Regions from separate parts of the Kitasatospora sp. NPDC092039 genome, predicted to be linked through region 3. Evidence: riboswitches for the same ligand, from Rfam matches in the RefSeq annotation. Region 3 holds a riboswitch; each other region holds the start of a gene.

The links. A riboswitch is a leader RNA that binds a small molecule or an ion and turns the genes downstream of it on or off. The one in region 3 is predicted to bind S-adenosylmethionine.
Region 1: another riboswitch for S-adenosylmethionine. It lies ahead of thrC (threonine synthase); the one in region 3 lies ahead of ACIQI7_RS27330 (IclR family transcriptional regulator).
Region 2: another riboswitch for S-adenosylmethionine. It lies ahead of ACIQI7_RS10125 (aminotransferase class V-fold PLP-dependent enzyme); the one in region 3 lies ahead of ACIQI7_RS27330 (IclR family transcriptional regulator).

The regions. Positions count from the first base shown of each region.
Region 1 covers NZ_JBIVSD010000030.1:70,878-74,047, forward strand. The annotation lists gene ACIQI7_RS36510 (MoaD/ThiS family protein) at 114-392, opposite strand; gene thrC (threonine synthase) at 419-1,699, opposite strand; SAM riboswitch class I at 1,716-1,851, opposite strand; gene ACIQI7_RS36520 (glucosyl-3-phosphoglycerate synthase) at 1,999-3,000, shown strand; gene ACIQI7_RS36525 (trehalose-6-phosphate synthase) at 3,039-3,170, shown strand, end outside.
Region 2 covers NZ_JBIVSD010000004.1:120,684-123,853, reverse strand. The annotation lists gene trpD (anthranilate phosphoribosyltransferase) at 21-1,097, shown strand; SAM riboswitch class IV at 1,208-1,326, shown strand; gene ACIQI7_RS10125 (aminotransferase class V-fold PLP-dependent enzyme) at 1,378-2,742, shown strand; gene ACIQI7_RS10120 (Lrp/AsnC family transcriptional regulator) at 2,746-3,027, opposite strand; gene ACIQI7_RS10115 (rhomboid family intramembrane serine protease) at 3,024-3,170, opposite strand, start outside.
Region 3 covers NZ_JBIVSD010000015.1:190,637-193,806, forward strand. The annotation lists gene ACIQI7_RS27320 (HEAT repeat domain-containing protein) at 1-400, opposite strand, end outside; gene ACIQI7_RS27325 (hypothetical protein) at 627-1,055, shown strand; SAM riboswitch class I at 1,201-1,343, shown strand; gene ACIQI7_RS27330 (IclR family transcriptional regulator) at 1,547-2,260, shown strand; gene ACIQI7_RS27335 (threonine/serine exporter family protein) at 2,376-3,170, opposite strand, start outside.

The DNA.
Region 1 (3,170 bases), on a different contig from region 3:
CACTCTACTCCGACTCGACCCGGAAATATTCCCGCAAGAATGCGAGCGGTCGCCCGGGCATACGGAGAGCGGAATTCCGTACGCGCGGGCGACCGCGGGTTCTCGCGAACGGCTCAGCAGCCGCCGGCCACCGCCGGGATGATCGAGATTCCGGCGCCGTCCCTGATCTCGGTCGCCAGGCCCTCGGCGAAGCGCACGTCGTCGTCGTTCACGTAGACGTTCACGAAGCGGCGCAGCTTGCCGGTGTCGTCCAGGATGCGGGCCGAGATGCCGGCGTGGTTCTTCTCCAGGTCGGCGATGACCTCGGCCAGGGTGGCGCCCTCGGCGGTCACCTCGGCGGCGCCGCCGGTGTAGGTGCGCAGGATGGTGGGGATGCGGACGTTGGCGCTCATGACTCTCCTTGCGGGGGGCGGGTGGTTCAGACGGACGCGAGGCCGGCGGCGCGGAACGAGTCCAGCGTCGGGCGGATGACGGCGGTCATCCCGGCGTCGGAGACGGCGTCCAGGGTCTTCAGGCCGTCGCCGGTGTTGATCGCGACGGTCTCCTTGGCCGGGTCCAGCTGCCCGGTCTCGACCAGCTTCTTCAGCACGCCGACGGTCACCCCGCCCGCGGTCTCGGCGAAGATCCCCTCGGTCCGCGCCAGCAGCCGGATCGCCGCCACGACCTCGGCGTCCGTGACGTCCTCGACCGCGCCGCCGGTGCGGCGGGCGATGTCCAGCACGTACGGGCCGTCGGCCGGGTTGCCGATCGCCAGCGACTTGGCGATGGTGTCCGGCTTGACCGGCTTGATCACGTCCCGGCCGGCCTTGAACGCGGCCGACACCGGCGAGCAGCCCTCGGCCTGGGCGCCGAAGACCTTGTACGGCCGGTCCTCGACCAGGCCGAGCCTGATCAGCTCCTGGAGCCCCTTGTCGATCTTCGTCAGCTGCGAGCCCGAAGCGATGGGGACCACGATCTGCTCCGGCAGCCGCCAGCCGAGCTGCTCGCAGATCTCGTACGCCAGCGTCTTGGAGCCCTCGCCGTAGTACGGCCGCAGGTTCACGTTGACGAAGCCCCAGCCCTCGCCGGCCGCGTGGCCGATCAGCTCCGAGCAGAAGCGGTTCACGTCGTCGTAGTTGCCCTCGATGCCGACCAGCTCGCCGCCGTACACCCCGGCCATGACGACCTTGCCCTGCTCCAGGTCGTGCGGGATGAACACGCAGGACCGGAACCCGGCCCGGGCCGCCGCCGCCCCCACCGCACCGGCCAGGTTGCCGGTGGAGGAGCAGGACAGCGTGGTGTACCCGAACGCCCGGGCCGCCTCGATCGCGCAGGCGACCACCCGGTCCTTGAACGAGTGGGTCGGGTTCCCGGAGTCGTCCTTGACGTGCAGCTGGGCGGTGAAACCGAGCTCCCGGCCCAGGTTGTCCGCCTTCACCAGCGGGGTCCACCCCGGGTTCAGGTTGGGCTTGGACGCCACGTCGGCCGGAACCGGCAGCAGCGGCGCGTACCGCCAGATGGAGGCCGGACCGGCCTCGATCCGCTTGCGCAGCTCCTCGGCGCCCTCGCTGCCGAACTCGTAGGCGATCTCCAGCGGGCCGAAGCACTCCAGGCACGCGAAGCTGGGGCCGAGCGGGAAGCGGGTGCCGCACTCGCGACAGGACAGCGCGGCGGCGGGGCCGAGGTCGACGGAAACGGGTGCGGCGGTGTCGATAGCCATGACGGCGAGGCCTCTCTCCTCATCTTCCCCGTGGCGCGGTCGCGACACGGGCCGGAATTGGCACCTGTCCCGCCGGGGCCTGTCGTCGACAGCCGCGCGAGAAGGTTGCCGGGACGTCAACGGGCCGTTCCCTCAGTCCCTCTGGATGAGCTTGTGAAATTGTGGTGGTACTCAGCGGCGACCCCGGTGTGCAAAGGTCCGACCGCTGTACGAAGACTGTATCCGAAGGCGTCAATCCTGAACGGGACCGTCCGCCAAGCGAGATGACACGTCCCACCCGACCCGCCGAGGAGACCCCAGTGCCCGCCGACCCGACCCCCGAGCTCCTCCCGCAGGCGGCGTCCTGGCTGCGCCGCCGCTCCTGGAGCGCGGCCGACCGGCCGGTCCGCACCCTCCTCGACGCCAAGCGACGCACCGGCCGCACCGTCAGCGTGGTCCTCCCCGCCCTGGACGAGGAGGCCACCGTCGGCGACATCGTCCGCACCGTCCGCCGCGAGCTGATGGAGCGCCTCCCGCTCGTCGACGAACTCGTCGTCGTGGACTCCGGCTCCACCGACGCCACCGCCGCCGTCGCCGCCGAGGCCGGCGCCCGGGTGGAACACCGCGACCTGATCCTCCCCCGCCTGCCCGCCGTCCCCGGCAAGGGCGAGGTGCTCTGGCGCTCGCTGCTGGTCACCCACGGCGACATCGTCTGCTTCGTCGACGCCGACCTGCGCGAGTTCGACCCGGCCTTCGTCTCCGGCATCGTCGGCCCGCTGCTGACCGACGAGTCGATCCAGCTGGTCAAGGCCATGTACGACCGTCCGCTGGAGTCGGAGGGCGCGGTGCTGCCCGCCGGCGGCGGCCGGGTCACCGAACTCGTCGCCCGCCCCCTGCTCAACCTCCACTGGCCGGAGCTCGCCGGGTTCGTCCAGCCCCTCGGCGGCGAGTACGCGGCCCGCCGCTCACTGCTCGAACGGCTGCCCTTCCCCACCGGGTACGGCGTCGAACTCGGCCTGCTGGTCGACGCCCTGGATCTGGCCGGACTGGACGCCCTGGCCCAGGTGGACGTCGGCGTCCGGCACCACCGCCACCAGGACGGCCAGGCCCTCGGCCGGATGGCCGCCACCATCTACCGGACCGCCCTGGAACGCCTCGACCGCACCCACCGCCTCAAGGCCTCCGCCGACCTCGTCCACCCCCACCTCACCCAGTTCACCCGCCACCCGGAGACCCGCGCGTTCACCGCCCACACCCACCCGGTGACCGCCCTGGAACGCCCCCCGATGCACACCGTCCCCGAATACGCGACCCGCCACTGACGGGTTTGCCACGCCGGGCCCCCGGCAACATCCCAACCATGGGCGATCTCACGACCAACCGTTCGAGCGCGACCGGCACCGCCTCCGTCCTGGTGGCATCCAACCGGGGACCGGTGTCCTTCAGCACCTCCGACGACGGCACACTGACCCTGCGCCGCGGCGGCGGCGGC
Region 2 (3,170 bases), on a different contig from region 3:
GACAACAGCTGGAGTCAGCCATGGTGAACGTGAACCCTGCGAACGGCGGTAGCGACCCCGCGCAGGTGGTCCGCACCTGGCCGGACATCCTGTCGGCGCTGCTGCAGGGGGAGGACCTCGACCGCTCGTCCACCGCGTGGGCGATGGACCGGATCATGAGCGGCGAGGCGTCCCCCGTCCAGGTGGCCGGGTTCATGGTCGCGCTGCGGGCCAAGGGCGAGTCGGTCGAGGAGATCGCCGGCCTGGTCGACGCGATGTACGAGCACGCCGAGCCGCTGGACATCCCCGGCCCGGCGGTGGACATCGTCGGCACCGGCGGGGACCGTGCGAAGACCGTCAACATCTCCACCATGTCGGCGATCGTCGCGGCGGCCGCCGGCGCCAAGGTGGTCAAGCACGGCAACCGGTCGGCCTCCTCCACCAGCGGCTCCTCGGACGTGCTGGAGAAGCTCGGCGTGGCGCTGGACCTCTCCTCCCGGAGGGTCGCCGAGGTGGCCGAGGAGGTCGGACTCACCTTCTGCTTCGCGGCGAAGTTCCACCCCTCGATGCGGCACGCCGCCACCGCGCGGCGCGACCTCGGGGTGCCGACCGCCTTCAACATCCTCGGTCCGCTGACCAACCCGGCCAAGGTCACCGCGCACGCCATCGGCTGCTTCGACACCCGGCTGGCCGGGCTGATCGCCGGGGTGCTGGCCCGGCGGGGCGCGACGGCGCTGGTCTTCCGCGGCGACGACGGGCTGGACGAGCTGACCATCACCACCACCTCGCAGGTGTGGCTGGTGCGCGACGGGGTGGTCACCGAGACCGTCTTCGACCCGCGGGACGTCGGCATCGAGCTGGTCGGCATCGAGGCGCTGCGCGGGGCGGACGCCTCGTACAACGCCGAGGTCGCGCGGCGGCTGCTGGCGGGGGAGCACGGGCCGGTGCGGGACGCCGTCCTGCTGAACACGGCGGCCGCGCTGGTCGCGCTGGACCTCGGCGACGCGCCGCTGGACGAGCAGCTGGCGGCCGGCATGGAGCGGGCCGCGAAGGCGATCGACTCGGGCGCCGCACAGGACCTGCTGCGGCGCTGGTCGGAGGCCACGAGCCGGATCTGAGACGGCAGTTGGGGAGCCCGGGCCGGGTACGCCGGCCCGGGCTCCGGTGCTGTCCGCATGCTGGATGCCCGTTTGACCGCCCGCTGGGACGCGGCCTAGAGTCTTCGCCAGGTCATGAGTGACAGCGACAAGCCCCAGCTTGCTGTCCGGCAACCCTCCGTCCGTGGCGGGGTGCCCTGGGTGAGGACCGGGTCGCCACGGCAGATCGTCCGTGCGACAAGCGCGGACACCCGACGACTGGCACTCCCGGGGTCCCTTACCCCCGAAGGAGTGCATCCCCATGTCCCTCGTCACCGAAGTCCTCTCCCCGCTCCCGGTCCTCGGCGCCGACGTCCAGGTCCCGCTCGCCGGCGGTGAGAAGGTCGGCTACGCGGCGCTCGACTACGCGGCCAGCTCGCCGGCGCTCCAGCGGGTGTGGGACGACGTCGCCGCGTACGCGCCGTACTACGGCAGCGTCCACCGCGGGGCCGGGTACCTCTCCCAGCTGTCCACCGACCTGTTCGAACAGAGCCGCCGCACCGTCGGCGAGTTCCTCGACCTGCGCGAGGGCGACCAGGTGGTCTTCACCCGGGCCACCACCGACTCGCTCAACCTGCTGGCCGCCGCCGTCCCGGCCGGCACCCGGGTGTTCGCCTTCGAGACCGAGCACCACGCCTCGCTGCTGCCCTGGGCGCACGCCGGACTGGACGTCAGCTACCTGCGGGCGCCGCGCTCGCGGGCCGAGGCCGTGGCCGCGCTGGACGCCGCGCTCGCCGGGGCGCCCGAGGGCCCCAAGCTGCTCTGCGTCACCGGCGCCTCCAACGTCACCGGCGAGCTGTGGCCGGTCGCCGAGCTGACGGAGACGGCGCACCGGCACGGCGCCCGGGTGGTGCTGGACGCCGCCCAGCTGGCGCCGCACCACCGGGTCTCGGTGCGCGAGCTGGACGTCGACTGGGTCGCCTTCTCCGGCCACAAGATCTACGCGCCGTTCGGCGCCGGGGTGCTGGCCGGCCGGGCGGACTGGCTGGACGAGGCCGAGCCGTACCTGGCCGGCGGCGGGGCGACCAGGACGGTGGCCCGGGAGGCCGACGGCTCGGTGGCCGTGCAGTGGCACACCGGGCCCGCGCGGCACGAGGCCGGCTCGCCGAACGTCATCGGCGCCTACGCGATCGCCTCGGCCTGCCGGGCGCTGACCGAGGCCGGGTTCGACGCGCTGGAGGCCCGCGAGCAGCAGCTGATCGCCCGCCTGACCGCCGGCCTCGCCGCGATCCCTCAGGTCAAGGTGCTCAATCTGTTCGGGGAGGGCTCGGCGCGGGTCGGCGTGCTGTCCTTCGTCGTCCGGGGCTGGAACAGCTCGCACTTCTCGGCCGCGCTGTCCGCCGAGTACGGCATCGGGGTGCGCGACGGCCTGTTCTGCGCCCACCCGCTGGTGCGCACGCTGCTCGGGGACGAGGACGTAGCCCCGTCCGAGTGCGGGGCGCCCGATCCCTCGCTGCCGGGCGAGCGCAGCCTGAACGCGATCCGGGTGAGCTTCGGTGCCGGGACGCCGGACGAGCACGTCGACCGCTTCCTCACCGCCGTCCGGGAGCTGGTCACGGACGGCGCGGCCTGGAACTACCGCAACGAGGGCGGCCGCTGCGTCGCGGACACGCAGCGCGAGGGCTGAGCGCTACTCGTCCAGGCCGAGGGCGAAGGCGGCCTCCAGGTCGTGCTGGGAGTAGGTGCGGAAGGCGATCTGGGTCTCGGTGTGGGCCACACCCGGGACCTTGTTCAGCCGGCCCGGGATGACCTCGGCCAGGTCGTCGTGCCGGCGCACCCGCACCATCGCCACCAGGTTGTAGCCCCCGGTCACCGAGTAGACCTCGCTCACGCCGTCGATGGCGGCGATGGACTCGGCGATCTCCGGGATGCGGTCGACACTGGTCTTGATCAGGACGATGGCGGTGATCACAGTTCGGGCTCCTTTGTGAGGTGCCGCCAGCGTATCGGGCGTCCGCCGGGTCGTCGCGGGGGGTGGCGGACCACGGTGCAGGCGTAGAGGAACCCTGCCGAGAAGCCGATCACGTGGACCAGGTACGCCACCCCGGGCCCGGC
Region 3 (3,170 bases):
CCTCGGGCACCAGCACGACGGCGGCCCGCCAGGCGCTGCGGGCCACCTCCTCGTCGGCGTCGGCCAGCAGCGCCGGGGTGACCGCCGGCCAGGCCCGGCGGTCCCCGATCTTGGACAGCGTGTGCAGGGCCTGGCTCCGGGCCTGCGCGCGCTCCGAGCGGACCTCGCCGAGCAGCAGCGGGACCGTCACCGCCGCCTCGTACCGGGTGAGCGCCCAGGTGAGCATCTCCCGTACGAGGAACTCGGGTTCGACGGCGCACCGCTCGACGAGCCCGCCGACGAGCCCCGGCCGCGGGCTCGTGCCGACGGCCAGCGCCGCCCGCAGCCGCACCGACGGGTCGTCGTGCGCCAGCCCCCGGAGCGCCCGCACCGTGTCCGTGTCCTCTTCCGCCCTGGTCATCAGGACCACCTCCTCGGCCACAGTGAAGGGCTTGTCACCGTGACAAGGTCAAGCGGACCAGGGCGCGCGGCCCACGGCGGCGGGATGGGGAGTCCGGTCTTACCGTGAATACGGGGCTCCGCCGTCGCGGGTGCACGTCCCCGCGCTCCCGGAGCACCGCCGCCCGGCTGCCCTCCCCCCGTCTCCCCGTGTCCGCGAGGCGGCTGCCACCGAAGGAGCCCATGTCATGGCCAGTAGTGCTACCGGAGCCGGCCCCGTCGCCAGGGGCCCCGAGCGGTACCCCCACGCGAGCGGGTGGACCGTCTTCGCGGGGGTCATGCTGATCACGGCCGGCATGATGGCGGTCTTCCAGGGGGCCGCGGCCGTCCGCAAGGACGGTCTGCTGATCGTCACCCGCAGCTACGTGTACTCGATGAACACCGAGGGGTGGGGATGGATCCACCTCATCCTCGGCGTCGTCGTGGTGGTGGCCGGTGTGGCGGTCTTCAGCGGCGCCGTCTGGGCCCGCGTCGTCGGTGTCGTCGTCGCCGGGCTGGGCATGCTCGCCAACTTCCTCTGGCTGCCGTACTACCCCGTCTGGGCCATCGTCCTGATCGCGGTCGACGCCCTGGTCATCTGGGCGCTGTGCGTCGGACGGGTGGACCGGCCGGCCTGACCGGCAGCGCACTCCTGCGCCCGATCGGCCCGCCCCCTCGCCCGCCCGATCCGCCGCCTGCCGGACGCCCGTCGCCCGGCAGGCGGCCGCACGTGTGGGCGGGGGGCTTGCCGAGCGCCCCGGGGAGTCTTGTATCGTTCCTGGCGAATCATCCAGAGGGGTGGAGGGACCGGCCCTACGAAGCCCCGGCAACTCCCCGTTCGACCCGGCGTCCGAAGTACGCGCCGTGCCGTCCGGGGTCAGTGCCAACTCCGGCCTGTCGCCACTGTGGCGCGGGAAAGATGAGGAGACACGGTGCTCTCTGTGCTGTCCTTCGCCCGGGCGCTTCCCGCCCCGGCCCTTTCGCGTACCCGTCTCGTGCCCGGCGCAGGCAATCGGCCGACTTCCCCGGCCCGTCCTCGCTGACCACCCCCCAGGCTCCCCACCCGGAGCCGCCGGTGAGCAGCGCCGACCCGCTGCTCCCGGGCCCTGAGACTGGAGTACCCCCACCCATGGAGAACACGAGCGGCGTCGGCGTGCTCGACAAGGTCACCTCGATCCTCGGCATCCTGGAGGCCGGCCCCGCCACCCTGGGCGGCCTGGTCGCCGCCACCGGCATGGCGCGGCCCACCGCCCACCGGTTGGCCGTCGCACTCGAACGCCACCGCCTGGTCAGCCGGGACGTGCAGGGCCGGTTCATGCTCGGCCCCCGGCTCGGCGAGCTCTCGGCGGCGGCCGGCGAGGACCGGCTGCTGGCCGCGGCCGGCTCGGTCCTCACGCACCTGCGGGACGTCACCGGCGAGAGCGCCCAGCTCTACCGCCGGCAGGGCGAGGTGCGGATCTGCGTGGCCGCCGCCGAGCGGCTCTCCGGCCTGCGCGACACCGTGCCGGTGGGCATCACCCTGCCCATGAAGGTCGGCTCCGCCGCCCAGATCCTGCTCGCCTGGGAGGAGCCCGAGCGCCTCCACCGCGGTCTGCAGGGTGCCCGCTTCACCGCCACCGCCCTGAGCGGCGTACGGCGGCGCGGCTGGGCCCAGTCCGTGGGCGAGCGCGAGCTCGGGGTGGCTTCGGTCTCCGCGCCCGTGCGCGGTCAGTCCAACCGGGTGGTGGCCGCGGTCTCGGTGTCCGGGCCGATCGAACGCCTCACCCGTCACCCCGGCGCCACCCTCTCCCAGGCCGTCGTCGAGGCGGCCCACCGCCTCACCGAGGCCCTGCGCCACCCCTGAGAAGAGCTCCGGGCCCTGGGGCGCACCTCCGCGCGCCCCAGGGCCCGGTTCCCGGGTCGAGGCTCCGGGCCCGGTCCCGGCGGGACGGCTCCGGGCCCGGTCCCGGCAGGACGGCTCAGGCCCGGGACAGCAGCACGGCGCGGCGGGGACGGGGGATCCGGCTGATCACGGCGCCGATCAGCGTGCCGATCGACACCCCGAACACCGCCGAGACGGCCGCCAGGACCGACTGGGCGCCGTTGCCGACCTCGATCTGCGCGGTGTTCAACAGGCCGAAGGAGCCCGGCACCACGATCCAGAACGCCGGGAGGTAGAGCACCTGCCAGAGCGGCCCGCCCGGCAGCCAGTGCACCAGGGTGGCCGCGACCGCGGCGGCGACCGCCCCGGCCAGGCCGCCGATCGCCGCGCCGTGCGCCGACCCCACCGCCACCTGGGCGGTGGCGCTGACCGCGATCACGGCGACGATCCACGGGATGGTCGAGGGCGGCGTGTGGACGTTGACCACCACTCCGGCCACCGCGATCGCCAGGCCCAGCGCGATCACCCACCAGCTGGGCTCGGCGACCCGGACGTTGGCCAGCGCGGTGGCCGGCATGCCGATCGCCGTCGCGGCCGCGGCCACCCCGGCGAGGAACAGCGCCAGCTGGACCGCGCCGGACACCAGCCGGGCGGTGCCCGCGCTGGCCGCGCCCGCGGCGATCTCGGACAGCCCGGTGACCAGCAGCCCGCCCGGCAGCAGGATCGCCAGGGTGGCCACGATGGTCCGCAGCGGGCCGTCCAGCAGCGACGCCCGCGCGAGCCCCAGGACCAGCAGGGCGACCAGGAACCCGGCCGTGACGGGCAGCAGCGGCCGCAGGTTCGGGAACCGCCGGGCGAGCACGGTCAGCCCCACCACGATCAGCGAGCCGAG